Regions from separate parts of the Methylophaga sp. UBA678 genome, predicted to be linked through region 2. Evidence: riboswitches for the same ligand, from Rfam matches in the RefSeq annotation. Region 2 holds a riboswitch; the other holds the start of a gene.
What was found. A riboswitch is a leader RNA that binds a small molecule or an ion and turns the genes downstream of it on or off. The one in region 2 is predicted to bind cyclic di-GMP.
Positions count from the first base shown of each region.

Region 1: it holds a riboswitch for cyclic di-GMP, as region 2 does, so the genes downstream of both, B3014_RS04545 (VPLPA-CTERM sorting domain-containing protein) here and B3014_RS11285 (VPLPA-CTERM sorting domain-containing protein) in region 2, are expected to answer to the same signal.

Region 1 is NZ_DBNG01000008.1:143,812-151,827, reverse strand. Features, by position in the region: gene B3014_RS04550 (lytic transglycosylase domain-containing protein) at 1-1,578, shown strand, start outside; cyclic di-GMP riboswitch class I at 1,783-1,865, shown strand; gene B3014_RS04545 (VPLPA-CTERM sorting domain-containing protein) at 1,883-2,545, shown strand; gene B3014_RS04540 (type 1 glutamine amidotransferase domain-containing protein) at 2,620-3,177, opposite strand; gene cysC (adenylyl-sulfate kinase) at 3,533-4,258, shown strand; gene B3014_RS04530 (alpha/beta fold hydrolase) at 4,324-5,049, opposite strand; gene B3014_RS04525 (alpha/beta fold hydrolase) at 5,062-5,199, opposite strand; gene B3014_RS04520 (CGNR zinc finger domain-containing protein) at 5,339-5,923, shown strand; gene B3014_RS04515 (autotransporter outer membrane beta-barrel domain-containing protein) at 6,551-8,016, shown strand, end outside.
Region 2 is NZ_DBNG01000021.1:104,222-112,237, forward strand. Features, by position in the region: gene pdxJ (pyridoxine 5'-phosphate synthase) at 1-301, shown strand, start outside; gene acpS (holo-ACP synthase) at 298-681, shown strand; gene cysM (cysteine synthase CysM) at 681-1,565, shown strand; gene B3014_RS11270 (hypothetical protein) at 1,568-3,634, shown strand; gene B3014_RS11275 (YdbL family protein) at 3,644-4,252, shown strand; gene rlmD (23S rRNA (uracil(1939)-C(5))-methyltransferase RlmD) at 4,336-5,670, shown strand; cyclic di-GMP riboswitch class I at 5,898-5,976, shown strand; gene B3014_RS11285 (VPLPA-CTERM sorting domain-containing protein) at 5,994-6,575, shown strand; gene B3014_RS11290 (DNA alkylation repair protein) at 6,629-7,738, shown strand.

The sequences.
Region 1 (8,016 bases), on a different contig from region 2:
TGCCGAGGGTTAACACCATGGCAAGGGCGTCTGGCATTAAAATTGATGCCTCAAGTGACCGAGTCTGGCCTTGCAATAGAGTTTATTCCCACATCGATTGAATTGTCTCGTCCCAATAATAGCCCCGGTATTCTAAGCAAACCTGTACAGGTGATTACGGATGCCTTGGTGCTGCCACGAATGAAAACAGTGAAAATTGATCTGGGTGGGCCGCTTAATGAGTTGGATGGTTTAATAGAACAGTTACTAGGGCCAAATAGCACACAAAGCGTTGAGCAATCCTTGGTGCAACGCACGCATATTTCACGTCTCCAGACAGAAGAAACAGGTTTAAAAGCATGGATCGCTTTTCAGGTTCGAGCATCTGACCCGAGCCTTAAACATTCTGAGTCTGTTTTGAATGCCGATGAAGCCGCACAATGGCAAACGCTTGAAGATGAATTCGATGGCTTCTTGACTACAATTATTTCAGTACTGGCTGAGTCAACCGACTCTCATGTGTTAAGAATGGAATTGCTCGCCATTTTGCTGGATGCAAGGTATGCGATTGCTGAGGCGCTGACAACCGATAACCCCGAGTCTGATCCTGTTCGTGAGTTATTTTTAACCACGTGGGAACGCTTACGCCCACTGATGAGTGAGCTTGAAGGAATGGATACGCCAGGCTTGGAAGTCGATTACAAACTAGCTGCGTTTATTGCTGGTGGTGACGCGCTTCGTGCACTAGATGCACTTGGACCTGAATATGGTCTGGAAATTACTCGGGATGGCCTACGTAGACTTGCTCGCTTGTTACTGGCTGGAACTGCACCACCGCGATTTACGCCATTGCCGTTGGAAGTGGATGAAGATTTTCGTGACCTGTTCGGTTTTGATACTGGAAAGAAGTCTGCAGCCACCACCATAGAAGTGACACAAAGTCTCGTTGAGACGGTGAGTTTATTAGGTAGCTGGTTAATGCCAGTCGCCCATGCTGCAACCATCTCACCTGCTGAAGCCTTAAAAGGCATGGTGCCACAGCGCGACAACCTTGATGATTATCTCGATTTGGTTGCCAGCTTATTGCAAGAACAATCTAAGTCATGGTTGGCGAATAATAAAAAGATGCCTGCCAGACTGACAGAGCGACTCGACCCGCTTGTTCGGGCGACAGCATGGAAAGAGTCCTGTTGGCGTCAGTTTTCTGGTTCGACTAAAAATCCCCAAGTATTGCGTTCGGCAGTGGGGGCGGTGGGTATGATGCAGATCAATGGTCGGGTGTGGCGTAAGGTTTACGATCTCGACCGCCTGGTTGATGAAGTGGACTACAACGTGAATGCCGGTATTGATATTTTGACACACTACATGATTGATTACGCCATCCGCCGTGGCGAGCACGAACAACCCGGTGGTGATGATAATTTGATAAAAGCAAGTTATGCCGCCTACAACGGTGGTCCAAGTCAGTTGGCACGCTACCGAAGTGAAAACACCCCCGCCAGATTACGTTCTATCGATAATACATTCTGGAGTTACTACACCAGCTTCAGTTCGGGCCAACTACCTGATATTTCAAGCTGTTATGTGGTCGGTAACTAACGGCAAGATAACTTCAGGTTTTTCTATACTTTGTCTCAGAAATAATAACTGTCTCTATTAAATAAAATCAGAATAAATAGATTCTATTCTTGAAGGTATGCACTTTTATCTCAGGTGCAGTTGTAAATTGTACTTAAGTACAATAGTGCACAATTAAATCTCCTGATATTTTTATTTTGCCTACCGTTTGGGCAAATATAACATTTAAATAACGGCCAAACTTGATGTGAGTCAGGGACGGAAAGCCTACAGCTGTGCAAAAAATGTATCAGGGCTGGGTTGCACTATCAGGAATGTGTTTACCATGAAAGCAAAGCATCTCTTATCCGGCCTTCTTGCACTGGGCCTCTCTCATGCCGTTTCAGCTGGCACAATCATCGGTGCAAAATCAGTTACATCAAAAACACAGTCTTCTGTGAATAATAATCCTTACACAACGATTAACCAATCTGGACTTCATGCCACATACACAAGCGGCACGACAGATTTTGATTCGTTTACAGCGACAACAAAACACTCATACCTAGCTCATCAGAAAGAATGGTTTTCAAAAAGTGGCAACAAGACAGACACGCTCATCTACGATCTTGGTGCACTTTATTCTGTAGATAAAATTGCAATTTGGAATGAAGAATCGATTGGTACGAAAACCGTCTCCATTTCATATGCCACTGATTCACTTTTTTCAGATGAAGTCTCGTTGGGGACTTTTTCTTTGACAAAAAATCTGCTCAATCAAGACTATCTTGCCGATGTTTTGTCGTTTAACTTTGTTACGGCTCAATTTTTTAAGTTTGATGTAACCGGTAATTCAGTCTTCATGACATCTCTGGGTGAAGTGGCTTTTTCAAATTTAGAAAGTGGAGCGCCTGGCGTTTCTGAAGTACCTATCCCTGCAGCAGCTTTCTTGTTTGGCCCAGCAATATTAGGCATGGTCGGTTTACGTCGTAAGAGTAAACAAGCCTAAGCTATACACAAAAAAGCCCCGCTGAAATCAGCAGGGCTTTTTTCTATTTTCAACGAGATCAGCATTTAGCCATACTAATGCTTACCTTCAGCAAACTCTTCAATAGCTTTGCTACAGAATGCATCCAGGTCATCGGGTTTTCTACTAGTCACAAGACCATTATCGACTACCACTTCTTCATCTAGCCAAGTGCCTCCAGCATTTTGAATATCCGTTTTTAAACTTGGCCAAGAGGTAAGCGTCTTACCTTTAAGAATATCGGCTTCTACCAATGTCCAAGGCGCATGGCATATGGCAGCAACTGGTTTGTGTAGACTGAAAAAATCACGGATAAAATTGACAACATTTGAGTCAGTTCGAAGTGCATCCGGGTTGGCGACACCTCCAGGTAATACCAGTCCATCATAATCACTGGCTGATACCTCAGAGATAGCTTTGTCGACACCAAAAGCATCCGCTTTGTCGAGATGATTGTAGCCCTGAACTTTCCCTGCTTTGAGTGCAATGAGTTCCGAGTCAGCGCCTGCGAGTTTGATTTGCTCCCAAGGCGTAGTCAATTCGATCTGTTCAAAACCATCGGTCACGAGAAACGCAATTTTTTTGCCTTGCAGAGTGGTGGTTGTATTTTGCATAACTTATCCTCCTTATCTAGTTGGGTACTAAATGTGTTTAAAGTTCATGCATAGAATCGAATTTTTCAGATTAAAAATGTGAACGATTTAAAACCAAGTAATTTTCTTGGCGTGTTGACTGACATATTCGATAGAACGATTATTTATCCATGATGTATGGTTATCATGCTTTGTTTGAGTTTTAATTAATCGCGACAGAGCATGGATCTTCAATATGAAGTCAAATTTAAGTATTCAAATCATTTATAAAATTGAGATGATAATGCTGTGTTTCTCTATAACGAAGTGATGAAATAATCAGGTGAAAACTAACTTCAGATATTAGACATAAAATTAAAGTAGGGAAGCAATCAGAATGTTCAAAGAGACCAACACTCGATCAATTATTAAAGGTGTAACTTGGCGCCTTGTGGCAACGACGACGACAGTGATTATCGTTTATGTATTTTTTGGTCGGCTCGATCTGGCTATTGTGGCTGGGTTGCTCGAAAGTGTATTGAAAATTGCACTTTACTGGGGCCATGAACGAGTATGGCACAAAGTCAAATGGGGGAAAAAGCGTATTGAACCATTTAATCTTTGGTTTACAGGTTTACCCGCCTCAGGGAAAACAGTTATCGCAGATGCTGTTTACGCTGAATTAGAAAAAATGCAAATACCCATCGAACGAATAGACTCCAAAGATATTCGTGATCTGATTCCTAACATCGGCTTTTCAAGAGAAGAACGTAACAGACATCTAAGTAGAGTGGGGCACTTAATCAAAACGTTACAAAATAATTCCATCTCCACTGTCGCTTCTTTTATTAGTCCCTATAAAGAATCACGTAAAGCATTAAGAAATATGGTGAAAAATAACATTGTTGTTTATGTGAAAACGGATATTGAAACCTGTAAAAAAAGAGATACAACCGGAAGTTATGAAAGAGCACTTCAAGGTGAGTTGAAAAATTTTACGGGCATCAGTGATGTGTACGAAGAACCGGAACATGCTGAAATTGTGATTGAGACAGAGAAGCTGAGTATAGAAGAATCAGCACAAGTCATTACTAACTATATTAAAAAGCACTATATGAAATAACTTATGCACAAATAAAGCTACAAAAAAAGCCGCTAGAAAAAACTAGCGGCTTTTGTATATCAGAACTATTCGTCACCGATAACTTCACGAATACGTTGAGCGATGTAGCTAACATGGGTTTCCAGAGCAAAATGGCCGGTCTCTAGTAACTCGACCACGGCATTTGGATTATCTCGCTTATAAGCCTCTGCACCGGGTGGGATATAGAAAGGATCGTGTTTACCCCAGATAATCAGTGATGGAATTTGAGTGTCTCGAAAGAACTGCTGAAACTTGGGATAGATTTTCAGGTTATTTTGATAGTCAAGAAACAGGTCTAACTGAATCTCTTTATTGCCTGCACGTTCAAATAAAAATGTATCCAGATAATAAGCTTCCGGTGCTAACAACTCCTCATTTTCTACTCCATGAGCATACTGCCAGCGCGTACCTTCCAGATTAAGAATAGCATCATGAATCACCTGACGATTTTCTGCATTTGGTTCATCCCAATATGCTTGAACAGGTGCCCAGGCATCACCTAGACCTTCCATATAAGCATTACCATTTTGTGAGATAAAGCCGGTTACACGTTCCGGATAAGCTAATGCCAGACGCAGACCAGCAGGGGCACCATAGTCAAATACGTAGATGGCGTATTTATCCAGCTTCAGCGTATCAACAAATTTCACCAATGTGTCGCCCAAGCTATCAAAGTTATAAGTGTAGTGGCGAGTAGCAGGCACCTCAGTAAAGCCAAAGCCAGGTAAATCAGGCGCAATAATATGGAACTTATCAGCTAACAAGGGAATGAGTTCACGGAATTAATGTGATGAACTTGGAAAACCATGTAGCAATAACAGTGTGGGTAATTTGTCATCACCGGCTTCACGGTAAAACAACCTCACACCATCAGTCTCTACAAATTTATAACGAATAGGATGATGTCTGTTTTTAGTCATTCTTCTCTCCTTTATTATGTGACTTCTAAAATGTAACTTTTCAGGTTACATGTGCAGTGCAGTATGTGAGTTTTCATGTAACTAGTAAATCGTGGTTTTAATGGTTACAATATTATGTGAATAAACTGAGTGAGAAGGTATGACCAACGCTAGAAATATAACCAGAAAGCCTATTGTTATTGCTGATCATCCTGTATTGGATATGTTGAATACAGTGGCTATCGTGAATAAACAGCAGGACGATTTTTGGCAAACGGATGAAGATGTTATTTATTGGTTGGAAACTGTAGCGAATATTAAGCTCACTTCACATAAAACGTTTAAGCAAGGCGAGTTACTCAAGACTGCAAGATTATTAAGAGAAGTCATTCGTAAGCTGGTGGTAAAAAAGAAAGGGGATTCGCTAGACAGTATTAAGTCTTTAGAACCTTTTCTTGATGCATCGCTGAGCTGGGTCCGTCTGCAAAAAAATGCGGAAGGGCAATGGCAGCAACACCGTTGTTATAAGCAGGATACGGTCGAACAAGTTTTTGCTCCGATAACAGAAGCAGCCGCTGCACTATTAGCAGAGGTAGATTTTAATCTGGTCAGAGTCTGTGAACACGAGGAGTGCATACTGTGGTTTTTAGATCGCACCAAAACACATAAAAGACGCTGGTGCAGTATGGCGCTTTGTGGCAACAGACATAAAGTGGCTAAATACAGAAAGCAAAAAGTCCAATAAATCTTACAATCATGGCTGGCAGAGTCCACGTAACTCAAATGGTTACAAGAGACTTTTGTCAGTTATTCTCTCCAATATTTCAAAATTCCACTTTTTTCAAAAATCATACTTTTGGCTGATAGTTTTTAATGCCAAATTTCTTTATGCTCCATCTGCTAATGAGTTTGTTAATTAAAGATTGCCAAACATCATGTGAATCAAAGCGGAAATCTTCAGGAGCAATGCCCACATGAGCTGGATTACACAGGTAAATCGGATATGAGAAATGCATAGACACTTTCTACTTTATCCCTATTTACTAGGTTCTTAAGGCGATCGTTACTAGCTCTTCCCGGCCCAACATACAAAATCAATCAGTCTAGTTTTGCCAAATAGAGGGTATGCATGTGACAAAAGAAAGTTATTTTTATCTGTAGTTAATTGATTAATAAAGATAATAAATAAACTGGAAGCCAAAAAATATTGAGTGTGACCTTACCAGCACATGAAGACACCTTATAATTACAAACCACGTTTAAAAATAAATTAAGAAATAAGATGAAATCACCGAACCAAATATTCACAAAATCGCCTCGTAGAAAACTAAAATCACTGACCAAAACTATATTGCCGTTGATATATTTTGGAATGAGCCAGTATGCCATCGCAGACACGCTTTATTGGGATGGAACAGACACCACTAGTGGCAATGGTTCACCCATCGGAGGTTCGGGAAATTGGAATACGTCTACCAACTGGACTAGTGATGCTTCGGGCACAACTAACCAAGCTTGGGGGGATGGTGATAATGCGGTGTTTGGTGGCACAGGCGGTACAGTAACGTTGGATTCCGCTCAGTCTGTTGGAGACATTACATTTTCTACGGATGGCTACAGATTAACTCGTGCTCCGAATACTCCGGTTTCATTTGCTAATGCTGTCAATTCATACACTGTTACCAACGCTGGGGATACTGCGACCATTGAGGCCGTCGTGGGTATGTCTGGCGGTATATCTCCAAACGCATTAACCAAACTTGGCGATGGCAAGCTAATAATGGCGGGGCCTCAAAACTACTCGGGTATTACTACCATTTCAGCGGGAATACTAGAACTACGCGGTTCTACACACCGTGGCAATATCATTAACAACAGCATATATATATCAAATTTGGGGGCAGGTGCCACCTCAAACTATACCGACGTTATGAGTGGTAGTGGCGCTTTGGTTAAAACAGGCAACGGAACTCTAGTTTTAATGAATGCCAACACTTATACCGGCACCACCACCATCAACAATGGCGTCATAAATGCAGCAAACGCATCAGCGCTGGGCAACAGCAGTGCTGTTACAGTAGCAGGTGGGAAACTTAGACTAAGCAGCAATTTAAATATTGGATCCCTTGCTGGCACAGGCAACACAGACCTAAATACCAACACGCTGACGACCGGTGAAGACAACAGTTCAACAATCTACTCAGGCGTGCTATCAGGTACAGGCGGAGTAACAAAAGATGGGACTGGCACGTTCACCTTATCTGGCAACAACACCTACAGCGGCGGCACCACTATTTCTGATGGGACATTACAGGTCGGTAATGGCGGTACATCAGGCTCGCTAGGTAGTGGGGATGTGACCAACAACAGCGCTCTGATCTTTAACCGCTCCGATGATTCGAGTTATGTCGGTGTGATCAGTGGTACCGGTGCTGTGACTCAAAACGGCACCGGCAACTTTAACCTCACCGGAACCAATACCTACACCGGCGCGACTACAGTCAACGCAGGTATCCTGTCAGTGAATGGCTCAATCAGTAATTCCACGACTACCGTGAATAGCGGCGGAACGTTAGGTGGTACAGGTACTGTGGGTGATGTCTTTATCAATGGCGGTACGTTTGCTCCCGGTAATTCCATCGGCACCATCAATGTGTCGGGCAATGTGGATTTTAGTGGTGGCGGTAACTACGATGTAGAAGTGGATGCAGCAGGGAATAGCGATAAAATCGTTGCAACAGGCAGTGCGACGTTAACCGGCGGTGTCGTCAATGTGAAAGCGGCACCAGGTACCTATGCGTATGCCACAGACTATACTATTTTCACCGCCAGCGGCGG
Region 2 (8,016 bases):
GGCTTGCGGTGTACCAGTGGTAGAACTTCATACTGGCCGTTATGCTGATGCCGAAACCGATGCAGAGGCCGAAAGAGAGCTTGCCGTGATTGCTGATGCAGCAAAACAGGCTCATGAAAGGGGATTACAGGTGAATGCTGGCCATGGTCTGCATTACCACAATACTCAGAAAATTGCGGCGATACCAGAACTGGTGGAGTTAAATATTGGCCACGCGATTGTGGCGCGTTCGGTGTTTACTGGCTTTCAGGCAGCGGTTCGCGAGATGAAACAATTGATGCAGGACGCGCGCCGGGGATGATCATTGGCATTGGCACAGACCTTGTTCATATTCCGCGAATGCAAGACTTACTCGATAAACATGGTGATAAGTTTGCTGAAAGAATACTCAGTGCCCATGAGTTCAGCGAGTTTAAATTGCAACTTAAACCGGCTAATTTTTTAGCGAAACGATTTGCAGCAAAAGAAGCCGCCGCTAAAGCCATGGGAACAGGATTTCGGGATGGTTTAAGTTTGCGTCATATCAGCGTCAGAAATAATTCACTGGGTAAACCTGAGTTACAGTTCGAAAAAGTGGGACTGGAACTGAAAGAAAAAATGCATATTGATAAGGCGATGTTAAGCCTGAGTGACGATCATGAATATGCGATTGCTTATGTTGTGTTAATGGAAGCAAATTGATGAAATCTTACCCGACGATTGAAGCGTTTATTGGCCGCACGCCGCTTGTCAGATTACAGCGTATTCCCGGCGAGTCGAGTAATACCATTCTGGTGAAACTGGAAGGTAATAATCCAGCTGGCTCGGTTAAAGACCGACCTGTGGTGAGTATGATTCAGCAAGCGCAGTTACGCGGTGATATCACGCCTGGCGACACCTTGATCGAAGCGACCAGTGGTAATACGGGTATTGCTTTGGCGATGGTGACGGCGATATTAGGGTATCGAATGATTCTGATTATGCCGGAAAACAGTAGTGCTGAACGTCGTGCTTCGATGAAAGCGTATGGTGCCGAACTTGTTCTGACAGATGGTATGGAGTCCGCAAGGGATCTGGCCTTACAAATGCAGAAAGAGGGCAAAGGCAAGGTGCTAAATCAGTTTGGAAACTTTGATAATCCTCTGGCCCATTATGAATCTACGGGGCCTGAAATCTGGGCTGATACCGAAGGTGAAGTTACCCACTTCGTGAGTTCAATGGGCACGACTGGCACAATTATGGGTACATCTCGCTATTTAAAAGAACAAAACCCAGCGATTCAGGTGGTGGGTGTGCAGCCGGCAGAGGGCGCCAGTATTCCAGGTATTCGCCGTTGGCCGCAGGCGTATTTACCTGAGATTTTCGAGCCAGAGCGCATTGATATGACAATAGATGTCACACAAGATGAAGCAGAAACCATGATGCGACGACTGGCAGCTGAAGAAGGTATTTTTGCCGGAGTGTCATCGGGGGGTGCATTAGCAGCAGCTATGAAGATCTCTGAGCAGGTAGAAAATGCGGTGATTGTCAGTATCGTCTGTGACCGTGGCGATCGTTACATCTCAACAGGCGTTTTCTCTGCCTGATAATGAGCTATCTGACGCCAAAGTCAGTTTTCTTATGGCTATGTTTATGGTCATTACCGGTATTCGCTATTAATACGATTCAAATTAGTAGTGAACATAGCTGGGCAGAAAAATTTGATGCGAAAGAACTGAAAACCTATGTTCAACTCACTTCCGGTGATCTGAAGCTATCAGGGACCGCTGCTCAAATCACCTTAGCTGAACCACTTAATCAATTACGCAATGTGACATTTGAGTGTACAAAAGCAGCTTGGTTAACGGATGCCTTTCGTTGTCAGTCAGGTAGTTTACAGTTTTCTCATCCTGAGCTGGGGCAGCAACAAATCCAATTTAGTCTCGATGTCAGTACCGAAGGTGAACAATATGATATCCAGCTAAAAAATCTGAGACTGGATGGCGGTACGGTAAGCCTTGATATTAGTCTTGATGAACAGCATTGGGACGCGAATATTGATGCTCAGAATATTCCCTTATCAGCACTACAGAAATGGCTACCTCAATTTTTGGATAAACAATACATTGATGTGGTCAACAACTGGCAGCCTCAAGGTCAGATATCTGTTCAAGCACGTCTTGATGGAAACCTGCTGGGAGTATTGTCAGCCACCGCAAAGTGGCAATTAGCTGATTTGGGTTTTAGTAATACGACGGCAAGTCAGGTGGCGGAAAATGTCACAATGCAAGGTGATATCGTCTTACATAATACGGACAATACCTGGGATATTGTTGCTGTATCTTCATTCACCGCAGGCCAGGTTTATAGTGATCCTATCTTTGTCGATTTATCTACTTCTGCCATGGAGTTAAGCATTGAAGGCAAGTATGAATCAGGCTTAAATCACTGGACCTTAGCGGATATTAAGTTAACGCAACCAGAACAATTTACTTTAGAGGCCACTGCTGAAATAACAGATAATATGCCGACTAAGGTTGAAGCGAATGTGACTGTAAAAACGCTATCACCGTTTTATTCCACATGGCTAAAGCCTTTTATGGTGGGCACTGCCGCAGCTGATTTACAATTGTCAGGTCAGGTTTCATCCTCAATAAGTTGGTCTGACAAGCAGCATCAGCTGAGTGCCACGTTGAATAACGTCAGTCTGGTGGATAGTGAGCAGCGTTACAAGGCGGATAAGTTGAATGGTGAACTGGTTTGGACCAATAGTGATAAGCCTTTAAATGGTTATTTATCCTGGCAGCAAGCCAAACTTTATGCTGTCGATATTGGTGCCGGCAGTCTGCATACGCAAACTGTGAAAAATGGCTTTAAGTTAGTAGAAGAAACGACGATTCCCGTATTGGATGGAGAGCTACAAATAAATCAGCTGAGTTTGCAGCAACAAGAAGATAAACAGATAACCTGGTCATTTGATGGCTTGTTGTTACCGATATCCATGGAGAGTTTAACGCAGACACTGGACTGGCCGACAATGCATGGTAAGTTATCGGGCGTTATTCCTCACGTGCGATACCAATCTCAGCAATTAACTATCGATGGGGCACTACAAGTTAAAGTCTTCGATGGTACGACAGTCATTCGCGACTTGCGTTTGACGGATCCTCTCGGCGTATTACCACAACTGTATGCCAATATTGATATCACAGAGTTAGATTTAGCACTGTTAACCAAAACGTTTGATGTGGGAAAAATTACAGGTCGTGTGTCCGGAGCTGTTCATAACTTACGATTGTCTGATTGGAAACCGGTCCAGTTTGATGCCACATTAGAAACGTCTGAAGATAATCCGGGAAAACGTGTCATCAGTCAGCGTGCCGTAGATAATTTAACGCAGGTCGGCGGTGGTGCAACAGGTATGATATCCAGAAGTTTTTTACGTTTTTTTGATGACTTTTCTTATAAACGTTTAGGACTGTCCTGTTATTTACGAAATGATGTCTGTGAAATGGCTGGCATCGAAGATGCTGATCAGGGTTACTATATTGTGAAAGGTGGTGGTGGTTTACCACCATGGATTGATGTGATTGGTTATACACGAAGAGTGGACTGGGCAGATTTATTAGAGCGTATCAAAGCGGTACAAAATAGTTCTGGACCGATAATTGAGTAAGGAGAGGTTATGCAAATCATGAAATGGTTAACGGGGACGGTGTCGGGATTAATGTTGGTCTCGTGCGTGACTATAAATATCTACTTCCCAGCAGCGGCAGCTGAAAAAGCGGCAGATAGAATTATTGAAGATGTGTGGGGACCAGATACAAACCCCGCTGAAACGATTAAATCTGATGATCAGGATAAGCAGTCTTCAGTATCAGATGCCAAGTTGCCATTGGCAATGTCGGTGTTGAACTGGATGGTACCGAAGGCTGAAGCGGCAGGCGCGGATATTAATATCAATTCACCCGCTATCAATGCATTACAGTCGAATATGAAATCACGCCATGAAAGCCTGAAGCCTTTCTATAATAGTGGCGCAATAGGTTTAACTGATGATGGTTTTATTACATTGCGTGATGCGAAGTCGGTACCGTTAAAAGACCGTAATCAGTTAAACAGTCTGATTGCCGCCGAAAATAATGATCGTAAAGCGCTCTATGCTGAAATCGCCAGAGCCAATGGTCATCCAGAATGGCAGAATGATATCCAGCAAACATTTGCACAACGTTGGATTAGTAATGCTGCTAATGGCTGGTGGTATCAACAAGGCGGCAGCTGGAAACAAAAATAATTACATCAGATTGATTATAATAACGATATCCAGTGGTGTGAAAACACCACTGGATTTTTATTTTTCAGAGATAAGAGATAACAATGGCAAGACGTAGCCGCAGACAAAGAATACCGCAAGAGCTTGTGACAGCAGAGATTGAGTCATTATCACATGATGGCAGGGGAATTGCTCGCATCGAAGGCAAAACTGTTTTTGTAGATGGCGCATTAGCCGGAGAAAAAGTGAACTTTCAATATAGTCGGGTTCATAAAAAATATGATGAAGCGCGCACGGTAGAAGTCTTGTCTGCTGCTGATGATCGGGTAGAGGCAAAATGTCAGCATTTTAGTATTTGTGGCGGCTGTAGTTTGATGCATATGTCACCTGAAGCACAGTTGGCTCATAAACAGGCCACATTGGCTGAACACTTTACTCATTTTGGTAACTTAAGCCCTGAACAGTGGTTGGAACCTTTAACCGGTCCATTATGGGGATATCGTCGTAAAGCACGCCTCGGCGTTAAATACGTCGCTAAAAAAGAACAAGTTTTAGTGGGCTTTAGGGAAAAGTCATCGCCGTACATTGCCATGCTTGAACAATGTGAAGTGTTAGATCCACGTGTGGGTCATCGTTTAACGGATTTAGCTTCATTAATTGGTGGATTGGAAGCCTATAACCGCATCGCTCAGATTGAAGTGGCAATGGATGATGAACATGTCGCATTGGTGTTTCGTAATCTGGATGAATTATCCGAGACTGATAAAAATGCATTGATTAGCTTTGGACAAAACAATAATTTATGGATTTATCAGCAACCAGGTGGGCCGGATACCGTGTCTTTATTATGGCCTGAGTCTGCTCAGCTTAGTTACGCACCAGAGCCGGGGTTGAACTTACAGTTTGACCCGAGTGACTTTACGCAGGTGAATGCGGGTATTAACGAAAAAATGATTCAAAGGGCCATGACGCTGCTGGATGTTCAGGATGGAGATCGTATTCTTGATTTGTTCTGCGGGCTCGGCAACTTTACTTTGCCTTTAGCTAAACGGGTGACAGAGGTCGTTGGCGTTGAAGGTGATGCTGCACTGGTACAACACGCAAAAAATAATGCCGCACTTAATGCCTTATCTAATGCCGAGTTTGAGCAAGCGGATCTCACCCAAACAGAATTGAAAGATTATCCTTGGGCACAAAAAGGGTTTAATAAGATTTTACTGGATCCTCCCAGAAGTGGGGCATTTGAAGTGTTGCATCAATTAGCTGCGTTAGGTGCTGAGCGATTGGTATATGTCTCATGTAATCCTGCAACGCTAGCACGTGATGCTGGCGAACTGGTGAACCAGCATGGCTACATTATGGAATCGGCAGGCATTATGGATATGTTCCCACATACCACCCATGTCGAGTCTATTGCTGTATTTGTAAAAAAACGTTAAAAAAGATTAAAAACTGTACCAAAGTACAATTGTTCCGACATAGATATCCTCATATTATGCAATCGTCCGGAATAAGTTGAGTCGGACTTATTTATCCGTTAACAGTGAAGTTATCGGACAAGTAGAGTCGTAATAAGCTGATTTATTTTACTTTTTAGTACCAAAGTACAATTGTTTGGCACATTACAACTCACTAATATCTATCTTGCAGATAGTGATTGCATAATAAACAGATAAGCCAACCTTGGTGTGAGCCATGTGACGGAAAGCCACGGGTCTTTTTTTAAAGATGGCCGGGCTGCATAGTAAACAAGGATAATTCTATGAAATTTTACAAATCGGCTATTTTAGTAGCTGCTATGTTGCTAGGTTTTTCAAGTGTTGCTTCAGCAACATTTTTCCATGGTCACCACCACCATCATGGTGGTTGTGGGGACGATTCATCTTTATGTGATAACCCTGAAACATACTCAGAAACATTTACTGCCTCAGTATCGAACTATTATGAGTTTGGTTATATGGATTTCGATGCTATCACTGACCCTGCAGATTTAGACATTACATCTGCCACACTAAAAATTTCGACAAATGCAAATGGTTGGTGGGATGATTTATATGCTTATACTGATAACTGGTATGGTACTGGTTTGAGCTACTTAGGTTCTCTGGATGGCGGTGTTGAAATGTTCAGCCTAAGCTCAGACTTATTTGACGAAATCCTTGCTGGCATCTCATTCAAGGCTTGGTTTTCAAAATGGAGCGAAGACGTTTTCTGGGCTGAGTTAACAGTGAATGGCGAATATTGCCCACCTGTTAGCGAAGTACCTGTTCCTGCTGCTGTATGGTTACTAGGTTCTGGTTTGATGGGTATGACAGCAATACGCAGACGTAAAAAAACTGCCTAAGCTAAGACAGAATACCGTATGATAAAAGCCGCGATTCCATCGCGGCTTTTTTTATGGCTGAACAACTCAAAAATAAACTTCATATTCCTGCAGTGAAGGAAATCGGCTCTCTGATTCATTCAGTGTGGCCTGATTTTGCTGTAACGGATTTTATTGAGACTGCATCTCTCAAACTAGATGAGCTGGAGCTCAAGGCGCGTGCAGATTATCTTGCGAAGAGTTTGCATGTTTATCTACCTCACGATTATGTTGATGCAATAAATATCTTATTAGAGGCGGCTGAGTCTCTTAGAGATGAACATTTTTCTGGGTGGGCACATTACCTAGCCTGGCCATTAATTGATTATGTTGCTTTATATGGTCTGGAGCATCGCAACGTTTCTTTTGCTGCACTCGAAAAACTCACTTCATTATTTACAGCTGAGTTTGCTATTCGTTTTTTTCTGAAGGCTCACTTTGATGAAACCTATCAGCAAATGCTGTTATGGGCTGAACATGATGATGAACATGTACGAAGATTAGCTTCTGAAGGCATTCGCCCGCGTTTACCCTGGGCACCGCAACTCGCTGAACTACGTCATGATCCCGCTCTTATATGGCCGCTTCTTGAGAAGTTAAAAAGTGATTCGAGTCTATATGTGAGACGGTCTGTGGCTAATAACATCAATGATATGAGTAAAGATCATCCTCAAATGGTTATTGATGTCTGTTCTCAATGGCAAAAAAATGCTTCTGATAATACGAGTTGGGTGATTCGCCATGCGATGAGAAGTCTCGTTAAACAAGGTATAACAGATGTCTATCCGCTATTAGGTTTTAGTCACTCGGTTAATATTGAACAAGCACAGCTTCGCCTTTCTCAACCAGTATTACAGCTTGGAGACACGCTCGTGCTGGAATTGGGCATACTGAGCCATCAGATTCAATACCTTGTATTAGATTACAAAATTCGCTTTGTTGGTGCGGGTGGGAAAATAAGCAGAGAAAAAGTGTTTAAATGGAAAAATATTCACTTAAGTGAAGGACAATATCTTCAGCTCGAAAAACGACATAGCTTGAAGAAGATTTCGACAAGACAATATTACCCGGGCACACATGAGGTTGAGTGTTTATTAAATGGCCAGTGTGTTGCCCGGGCAAGTTTTGAGTTATTGATGCCTTAACTGGATTAGGACATGAGTAGGCCGTAAGCAACAAGTGCTAACCAAGCAACAGACATCACGCAGATTAATGCGGCAAAGTTATCGTGAATGTAGTGTTCGATTTTTTCCATAATAGTTCTCCCCTCTGAAAAGATTCTGCTGTCTAAACAGCGTGAGGTTATTATTTATCTACTGTGGATATCGGGCATTGACCTAGATCAAAAATCAATCACTTGCTGAATCGATGCTAATTTATAGGCATAAAAAAAGCCAGTCTAAGACTGGCCTTTTAATAATAC